DNA from 2 places in the Streptosporangium sp. NPDC023825 genome. Region 1 is predicted to be linked to the other one. Evidence: riboswitches for the same ligand, from Rfam matches in the RefSeq annotation. Region 1 holds a riboswitch; the other holds the start of a gene.

Region 1 (4,739 bases):
ATGCCCAGGGCGTTGGACCCGGCGTCGGGCTCGGTCAGCGCGAAGCAGGTCTCCAGCTCGCCGGTGGCCAGCTTGGGCAGCAGCTCGTCGCGCTGCCACCGGCTGCCGTGCCTGGACAGGGTCATCGCGCCGAACCCGGGGGTGAGCACGTAGGTGAACGCCGAGCCGCCGGCCGAGCCCGAGGCCGACAGGGTCTCGGTGGCCACGGCCAGCTCCAGCAGGCCCTGACCGCCGCCGCCGTACTCCTCGGGCACGGCCAGGCCGAGCCAGCCGCCCTTGGCCAGGTCCTGCCAGACCTCCTCGGGCCAGCGTTTCTCGCTCTCGCACCGCTGCCAGTAGTCCAGGTCGTAGCGGGCGCAGATGTCGCCGATGCCGCGTTGTACGGCGAGGGCGCTCTCGGGGAGGGTGAAGTCCACGATGATCAACTCCATTCTGGCTGCGGGCGCAATCGTAGAACGTAGTTCGGTATCTTCGTGGCGTCCCGGCCCCGGCCCTGACGTTCCGGCCCCGGCCCGCGGGGTCAGGCCTCCGGGGCGGGCTCCAGCCGCGGCCTGCGCGCGTGGTAGACGAAGGCCGGCGGCACGTTGCCCCACACCGTCCGGCCCGTGACGACCTCCTCGAAGGTGTCGATCAGGCGCCTCCTGAAGCGCCGCGCCGGAGGAAGGCGCTTGGCGAAGCTGTAGGCGAAGGTGGTGAAGGCCGTGTGCGGACCCATGATCCCGGTGACCGCGCCCAGCAGGCGGGCCTGGGTCTCCTCGGAGAAGGCGGCCCAGGGGAGCCCGCTCACGATCGCGTCGGCCTGGGGCAGGCCGCGCTCCTGGAGCAGCTGGGGCAGCCGTACCGCGTCGTCGACCACGACGTCCACGCCCGGGTTCCTGGCGGCGAGGAACTCGGCCAGCCTCGGGTTGATCTCGACGGCGATGTGGTGCCCCCGGCCGCCCAGCCGGCGCTGGATCTCCGCCGTGAACGCGCCCGTGCCGGGGCCGAGCTCGACGATCACCGGGTCGCCCCGGTGCGGGACCGGCGAGGCCACCGCCTCGGCGAGCCGCCGCGAGCTCGGCGCCACCGCTCCGACGGTGCCCGGCGAGCGGATCCACTGCCCCAGGAAGAGCGTGGTGTCATTGGTCATGGTTTGAAGGGTAGAGGGTACGGAAGCGCCTGCAGTACGCCGCCTGGTCGATCTTGGCGGCTCAGAGACCCTCCACGGGCAGGTAGACCCGGCCGCCCTCGCGGGAGAACTCCTCCGACTTCTCCCGCATCCCGGCCTCCAGGGCCTCGGCGCCGGTCAGGCCGCGCTCCTCGGCGAACCTGCGCACGTCGTGACTGATCCTCATCGAGCAGAACTTCGGACCGCACATCGAGCAGAAGTGCGCGGTCTTGGCCGGGGCGGCGGGCAGCGTCTCGTCGTGGAAGGACCGGGCGGTCCCGGGGTCCAGGGAGAGGGCGAACTGGTCCTCCCAGCGGAACTCGAACCGGGCGTCGGACAGCGCGTCGTCCCACGCCTGCGCGCCCGGGTGGCCCTTGGCGAGGTCGGCCGCGTGCGCCGCGATCTTGTAGGTGATCACGCCGGTCTTCACGTCGTCCCTGTCCGGCAGGCCCAGGTGCTCCTTGGGCGTGACGTAGCAGAGCATCGCCGTGCCGTACCAGCCGATCATCGCCGCGCCGATGGCCGAGGTGATGTGGTCGTAGCCGGGCGCGACGTCGGTCGTCAGCGGGCCGAGGGTGTAGAACGGGGCGTCGTCGCAGAGCTTGCGCTGCAGGTCGACGTTCTCCTTGATCTTGTGCATGGGGACGTGGCCGGGGCCCTCGACCATCACCTGGACGTCGTGCGCGTGAGCGATTTTCGTGAGCTCGCCCAGCGTCCTGAGCTCGGCGAACTGCGCCTCGTCGTTGGCGTCGGAGATCGATCCGGGGCGCAGGCCGTCGCCCAGCGAGAACGCCACGTCGTAGCGGGCCAGGATCTCGCAGATGTCGGCGAAGTGCTCGTAGAGGAAGCTCTCGCGGTGGTGCGCCAGGCACCAGGCCGCCATGATCGAGCCGCCCCGGGAGACGATCCCGGTCCTGCGCCGCGCGGTCAGCGGCACATGGGCCAGGCGCACCCCCGCGTGGACGGTGAAGTAGTCCACGCCCTGCTCGCACTGCTCGATCAGGGTGTCGCGGTAGATCTCCCACGACAGGCGGGCCGCGTCGCCGCCCGCCTTCTCCAGCGCCTGGTAGAGCGGGACGGTCCCGATCGGCACGGGGGAGTTGCGGATGATCCACTCGCGGGTGGTGTGGATGTTGCGCCCGGTGGACAGGTCCATCACCGTGTCGGCGCCCCACCGGATCGCCCACGTCATCTTGTCCACCTCCTCCTCGACGGTGGAGGCGACGGCCGAGTTTCCGATGTTGGCGTTGATCTTCACGAGGAAGTTGCGGCCGATGATCATCGGTTCGCTCTCGGGATGGTTGACGTTGGCCGGGATGATCGCCCGCCCGGCGGCCACCTCGGCGCGGACGAACTCCGGCGTCACGCCCTCGCGGACCGCGACGAACTCCATCTCCCGGGTGACCAGGCCGCGCCGGGCGTAGGCGAGCTGGGTGACCGGCGCCCCCGCCGCGCGCAGCGGCCGGTCGCCGCCGCCGGTGAAGACCGCGTCGAGGGAGCGCAGGTCGCGGGCCCAGGCGTCGCGGTCGCGGTAGCCGTCGTCGCCGGGGGCGCCGGATCGGCCGCCGTACCGGACCGTGTCGCCCCGCTCCAGGATCCACTCCTCGCGCGGGCGCGGCAGGCCGCGGGTGACGTCGGTGGTCACGGACGGGTCGGTGTAGGGGCCCGAGGTGTCGTACAGCGTGACCGCGGTCCCGTCGGTCAGGCGCACCTCGCGCATGGGGACGCGCAGGTCGCCCTGGTAGATCTTGGAGCTGGAAATACGCGCGTCGGTCATCGCGCAAACTCCCTTCGCCGGCATTACCCGGAGCAGGTTCTGGCGGTCGGCGGCTGTCTCGGCCGTCCTCTCAGCCCGGTTCTCCGGGCTCCCGCGTTGGTCGAACGGAACGATAACGCGTATCCCCCGCGCCCACCATCCACCCGGCCGCATCGGACGCAGTAGTGTCACCATCAGGTACGGGGAGGGAGATCAGCCGGTGAATCCGGAAGCATCGGGGGCCGAGGACCGAATCTGGACGGTCCCCAACGCGTTGAGCCTGGCCAGGCTTCTGGGGGTGCCGGTTTTCCTGTGGCTGGTGCTGGGCCCGAAGGCCGACGGCTGGGCCGTCGCCCTGCTGATGCTGGCGGGGTTCTCCGACTGGCTCGACGGCAAGATCGCCCGTGCCTGGAACCAGACCAGCAGGCTCGGCCGCCTGCTCGACCCGCTGGCCGACCGGCTCTACATCCTGGCCACCCTGTTCGGCCTCGCCATGCGCGAGATCATCCCCTGGTGGCTGGCGCTGGCCATCCCACTGCGCGACGTGATGCTGCTGGGCATCCCGCTCATCCTGCGCCGCCTCGGGTACGGTCCCGCGCTGCCCGTGCACTTCCTCGGCAAGGCCGCCACGGCCAACCTGCTCTACGCCTTCCCACTGCTCTTCCTGGCCCACCATCCCTCCTGGTACGCCGAGGTGGCGGGGATCGTCGGCTGGTCCCTGGCCATCTGGGGCACCGGCCTGTACTGGTGGTCCGGGGTGCTGTATTGGGTACAGGTGCGTCAGCTGACAAGCGAGGCCAAACGCCTTAAGAGGTGATCTGTGAAGGCCGTCGTCATGGCGGGCGGGGAGGGGACACGGCTCCGGCCGATGACCGCGAACCAGCCCAAACCTCTCCTACCCGTGATCAACCGGCCGATCATGGAGCATGTGCTTCGCCTGCTGAAACGGCACGGCTTCACCGAGACGGTGGTCACCGTGCAGTTCCTGGCCGCCCTGGTCCGCAACTACTTCGGCGACGGCGACGAGCTCGGCATGAGCCTGTACTACGCCACCGAGGACACGCCGCTCGGCACCGCGGGCAGCGTGAAGAACGCCGCCGACCGGCTCCGCGACGACCGCTTCCTGGTCATCTCCGGCGACGCGCTGACCGACATCGACCTGACCGACATGATCCGTTTCCACCGCGAGAACGGCGCGATGGTCACGATCGGGCTCAAGCGCGTCCCCAACCCGCTGGAGTTCGGCATCGTCATCGTCGACGACCAGGGCAGGGTGGAGCGCTTCCTGGAGAAACCGACCTGGGGCCAGGTCTTCTCCGACACCGCCAACACCGGCATCTACGTGATGGAGCCCGAGGTCCTCGACGAGATCGCGGCCGGGGAGTCCGTCGACTGGTCGGGCGACGTGTTCCCCAGGCTGCTGGAGCGCGGCGCCCCGCTGTACGGCTACGTGGCCGACGGCTACTGGGAGGACGTCGGCACCCACGAGAGCTACCTCAAGGCCCAGGCCGACGTCCTGTCCGGCCGGGTCAAGGTCGACATCGACGCCTTCGAGGTCTCGCCGGGCGTCTGGGTCGCCGAGGGGGCCTCGGTCGACGCCGACGCCGTCCTGAAGGGCCCCCTCTACGTCGGCGACTACGCCAAGATCGAGGCGGGCGCCGAGCTGCGCGAGTACACCGTGCTGGGCAGCAACGCGGTGGTCAGGGAGGGGGCCTTCCTGCACCGCGCGGTCGTCCACGACAACGTCTACGTCGGGCCCAGCGCCCACCTGCGCGGCTGCGTGATCGGCAAGAACACCGACCTGATGACCGGCGCCAGGGTCGAGGAGGGCGCCGT
Region 2 (4,739 bases), on a different contig from region 1:
TCTGCCCCGCTCCTCGTCGTACGCGAGCAGGAGCACTTCCTCCGCGATCGTCGTCATCGTCCGACCCTACGTCGCGGGCGCCTCGCGGCCGTAAGCACTCCGTAATCGATCTAGGACGGTATCGCGGATAGCCTCGGCACCGAGTCCGGAGGGACGTCTCGACTTCCTCGCCGTAACCGGAGGCCGGGGGTCTCCACACCGGAGGTATGCGATGGGAGTCCAGATGAGGGTCAAGAGGCTGCTCCGGCACCCCGTCACGTGGGGTGTCCTGGCGCTGGGCGCCGTCGCGCTCGGTGTCGCGCTGTACCTGTTCCAGCCGTGGCGCCTGTTCACCACCGTCGAGGTGAACGAGGCGCTGCCCGCCGCGGCCGCGTCCCCCGGGCCGCAGGCCACCCGGCAGGACGAGACGGGCGAGCCCGCCAGGGCCACCGAGACCAGGGCCACCGAGACCGCTCAGGATCAGGAGCCGAAGGTCCTGGCCACGGGCACGTTCATCTCCCACGAGCACGAGACCGAGGGCAGGGCGAGGGTGCTGGAACTGTCCGACGGGAGCCGGGTCCTGCGGATCGAGAACCTGGACACCTCCGACGGCCCGGACCTGCGGGTCTGGCTCAGTGACCAGCCCGTCAAGAAGGGCAACGCGGGATGGTTCAACCTGGACGACGGCAAGCACCTCGAACTCGGCGACCTGAAGGGCAACAGGGGCAACGCCAACTACGCCATTCCCGCCGGGGCCGACCTCGACAGCCTGAGGTCCGTCACCATCTGGTGCAAGCGCTTCGGCGTCTCCTTCGGCGCCGCCGCCCTGACCTGACACAATCTCCGACCCATGAGCGTCTCTGAGGAACTCCACGTCATCGGCCGCCCGCTCGTCGAGGCGCAGCTCGCCCATCCGACGGTGGCGGGCATCGCTCGGGGAGATCTCCCCGAGCCGGTGTTCCGGTCGTGGCTGGAGCAGGACTACCTGTTCCTGCTCGACTACGTCCGCGTCTTCTCGCGGCTCGCCTGGCAGGCCCCGGACGGGCATCTGGGCGACCTGGTGGACCTGGCGCACGCCACCTTCCACGAGGAGCTGAGCCTGCACCGGTCGCTGTCGGCCGAGTTCGGCGCCGACCTCGGCGGCGCGAGGAAGGGCCCGGCCTGCGCGGCGTACACCTCCTTCCTGCTCGACTCCGCGGCCGTCTACGCCGACGGCCTGGCCGCGCTCTACCCCTGCATGTGGGGCTACTCCACGCTCGGCCGCGCCCTGGCGGAGAATCCGCCCGCCGAGCCCCGCTACCGCGCCTGGGTCGACACCTACGCCCACCCGGCCTTCGCCGAGCTGACCGGGCGCATCGCGGTGATGATCGACGAGGCGGTGCCGGACCCGGGCAGGGCCGGGAAGCTGTTCGCCGAGGGAATGGCTCACGAACTCGCCTTCTGGGACGTTCCCTGACCTTGTCCGCCCCGCTGCCCGGATGCCGCCGCGGGCCGGGTGATCCGGTACGGCTGGACGTACCAAATTGGCCTGCTATCAGGGGAAATCGAAGGTCCGGATGAGGGCATCCACGGGGCTTTGCGCCCCATCCGGTGGAGGAGTTGGAACAATGGGCGTATGAGTGTTCCTGAGGTCGAGGCGCAGGCCGTGCCGGATGACGCGTTCCTGCTCGACGTGCGCGAGAACGACGAGTGGCGTGCCGGGCACGCGCCCGGCGCCGTCCACATTCCCCTGGGTGAGCTGCAGTCCCGGGTCGACGAGGTGCCCAAGGGCGCGCCCGTCTACGTGATCTGCCGGGTCGGCGGCCGTTCCGCGAACGCCACCGCCTGGCTCAACCACGTCGGCTGGGACGCGATCAACGTCGGCGGCGGCATGCGGTCCTGGGACGTCGCGGGGCGTCCGATGATCGCCGAGAGCGGCCAGGACCCCTTCGTCGCCTGAGCCGTCCGAACCCGTCGCCCGAGCCTCCCGCGCCCGAGCCTCCAGGGCCGCGCGAGGAGGGCCCTCGCCGAGACGCGAAGGAGAGCCCCCGCCGAGGCTCTCGCCAGGAGAGACCCTTGTCGAGAAAGGAGTGAACGGAATGATCAGGGCGAATTTCCGCCGCGGAAGCTCGGGCGTAACCGGGCTGGGGGGCGGAACCACGCAGAGGGTCTCATCGACATCCGACGCGCCGCCGGCCGCATGAACCTGTCCGGACGGTGCTGCGCTTACGTGTGCCGCCGCTGCAGCGCGGGTCAGAGGCCATTCACGCATCGGTAGAGGACCGTTTCTCTCCTCGTGCGGCTACGAAGTACGGCAGTGGCCATGAGATGTGCGCGCCGTCCTCGGTCCTTCGCCCCTGAGAATTTCGGTGATATTCGTCGCGGGATTCCGTCTCCTCAACCGCGGGATCCCGCTCTCTCCTGGCTCGGGTTCTGGAGTGCTCCGCACGGCGGACCTCCAGGTCCGGGAGTGCCTCCAGACCTGGAGGCCAGGCGGTTGTCGTACAGCAATGGAGTTGTCGTACAGCCATGAAGTACGGCTACCGCTACGTACGCGGCTGCGCTTCTGCGAACGTCCAGGGACTCTTTCGTGAGACGGCCGAGCCGGTCCGGCACTGGCCGAATACGGACGGATGGTGCATCATGAGGGCGCGAGCTGGGGCGATCCCGGCTTCGCGTGTCAACCAACGCGGGAGCTTGGGGCAACCAGGCTGAGAGGGCGACTACGGCTGTCGCCGACCGCATGAACCTGTCCGGGTAATGCCGGCGTAGGGAGTGCGTGATGACGTCTGCCGCCGTCGATTCCAAGGGTTCCGGCGATTCCGGAAACTCCGGGGCGGCCGAGGCGCCCCTCACCCTCGGCGAGGCTCCCCCCAAGGCCCTCGGCGTGCTCGACCAAGGAGCGCTCTGGGCCAATCTGGGTGTCAGCCTGCTCGGCTTCTCCGGCGCGATCACGCTGATCAATCCGCTCGGCGACCGGCCGCTGAGCTTCGTGGCCGCGATCCTGGCCGCCGTCGTGGGCAGCGTCGTCGGCACCGCGATGGTGGGCCTGGCCGCGATTCCCGGGCAGCGGACCGGTGCTCCGGCGATGGTCCTGCTGCGCGGGCTGTTCGGGGCCAGGCTCTCCTACCTGCCGACCGTGCTGAACATCGTCCAGATGCTGGGCTGGGGCGTCTTCGAGCTGTGGGTCATCTCCCAGGGAGCCCAGGCCATCGCGGGATCCTTCGGGATCGAGGTGCCCTACGCGCTCTGGGTGGTCCTCGCGGGGGTGATCACCACCGCGCTGACCATCCGGCCGCTGGGAGCGGTCCGCCTGCTCCGCAGGTACGTCACCGCCGCCGTGGTGATCTCGATGATCTGGTTCATGGTCGCCCTGTTCCAGCGGGGACCGGCGATCGGCGGCGGATCCTGGGAGGCGTTCGCCCCCTCGGTCGACTACGTGATCGCGCTGTCGGTCTCGTGGGTGCCGGTCGCGGCGGACTTCGCCCGCTTCTCCCGCTCCGGCAGGGCCGCGTTCGCCGGGGTCGTCGGCGGCTACACGATCGCCCAGGTGGCCTGCCTGGTCCTCGGCATCGCGGCGCTCGCGCTGGTCGGCAACGACCCCGGCCAGGTCTGGGACCCCTTCGTGGCCGCGGCCCTCGGCCCGATCTTCTTCGGCATCCTGGTGCTGCGCGAGACCGACCAGTCGTTCGTGAACGTCTACTCCACCGCGATGTCGCTGCAGAACCTGCTGCCCAGGCTGGACCGCCGGGTCATCTCCGTGGCCATCGGCGCGCTGGTCACCCTGCTCGCGATCTTCGCCACCGACCAGACCTACACCGTCTTCCTCGGCCTCATCGGGGCGGTCTTCGTGCCGATGTTCGCGGTGCTCGCGGTGGACTACTTCCTGCTCGGCGGCGACAGGCGCTGGGACACCTCGGAGACCGCGCCCTCGCGCCCGCTCATGGTGCTCCCGTGGGTGCTGGGCTTCGTGGCCTGGTGGATGCTCGCCGCGCTGCCGGTCGCCCCGGAGGTCGCGTGGTGGTCCTCGTTCTGGAAGGGCGCCCGCGACGCGATCGGCTTCGTCCCGCAGCCGTGGATGAGCGCGTCCGTCGCCGCGTTCCTCGTCGCGGGTCTCGTCACCCTGGGGCTCGGCGCGCTCCGTCGCCGCTCCTGACCGCGCGCCGTACGGCTTCCGGCGTTTCCGGTCCGCGCAGAGGCGCGGCGGTCCCAGGGGGTCGTGGGGCGATCCCAGGGCGGTCGTGGGGTCCCGGGGTGAAAGGACCGCGGTCTACGCGTCGCCGGGCCCGCGGAGCACGGCGGCGGACTCGATGCGCAGCAGGCGTTCCTTGGCGGCCGAGCCCCCGGCGTACCCGCCGAGGACCGCCTCGCTCTCGACCACCCGGTGGCACGGCACGATGACGCACACCGGGTTGCTGCCCAGCGCGTTGCCGACCGCGCGCAGCGCGCGCGGCCTGCCGATCCGCTCGGCGATCTCGAGGTAGGTCGTCACCGTCCCGTACGGCACCGCGAGCATCATCTGCAGCACGGTCCTGGAGAACTGGGTGGCCAGACGCAGGTCGACCGGCGTCGTGAAGGCGCGGAGCCTGGCGGAGAAGTAGGCGTCCAGCTCCCGGCGCACCGGGTCGAGCCGCCGGGCGTCCGGCCCGATGAACGTGCCGACCTCCCTGCTGATCCGCTCGAAGACGACGTTCTCGTCCTCGTAGCTGCAGGCCACCACACCCCTGCTCGTCACGGCGAGGGTCAGACGCCCCAGCGGGCCGTCGAGCGTGCCGAACGCG

Evidence for each region. Region 1 has a riboswitch for thiamine pyrophosphate ahead of thiC (phosphomethylpyrimidine synthase ThiC). Riboswitches for the same ligand answer to the same signal wherever they lie in the genome.
Region 2: it holds a riboswitch for thiamine pyrophosphate, as region 1 does, so the genes downstream of both, AB0G15_RS21800 (cytosine permease) here and thiC (phosphomethylpyrimidine synthase ThiC) in region 1, are expected to answer to the same signal.

What each region holds. Positions count from the first base shown of each region.
Region 1 covers NZ_JBFAAE010000070.1:27,386-32,124, forward strand. The annotation lists gene AB0G15_RS37400 (acyl-CoA dehydrogenase family protein) at 1-416, opposite strand, end outside; gene AB0G15_RS37405 (methyltransferase domain-containing protein) at 521-1,129, opposite strand; gene thiC (phosphomethylpyrimidine synthase ThiC) at 1,191-2,924, opposite strand; TPP riboswitch at 2,917-3,029, opposite strand; gene AB0G15_RS37415 (CDP-alcohol phosphatidyltransferase family protein) at 3,124-3,720, shown strand; gene AB0G15_RS37420 (mannose-1-phosphate guanyltransferase) at 3,724-4,739, shown strand, end outside.
Region 2 covers NZ_JBFAAE010000024.1:62,424-67,162, reverse strand. The annotation lists gene AB0G15_RS21820 (GPP34 family phosphoprotein) at 1-57, opposite strand, end outside; gene AB0G15_RS21815 (DM13 domain-containing protein) at 224-814, shown strand; gene AB0G15_RS21810 (TenA family protein) at 830-1,435, shown strand; gene AB0G15_RS21805 (rhodanese-like domain-containing protein) at 1,595-1,918, shown strand; TPP riboswitch at 2,638-2,750, shown strand; gene AB0G15_RS21800 (cytosine permease) at 2,741-4,114, shown strand; gene AB0G15_RS21795 (methylated-DNA--[protein]-cysteine S-methyltransferase) at 4,229-4,739, opposite strand, start outside.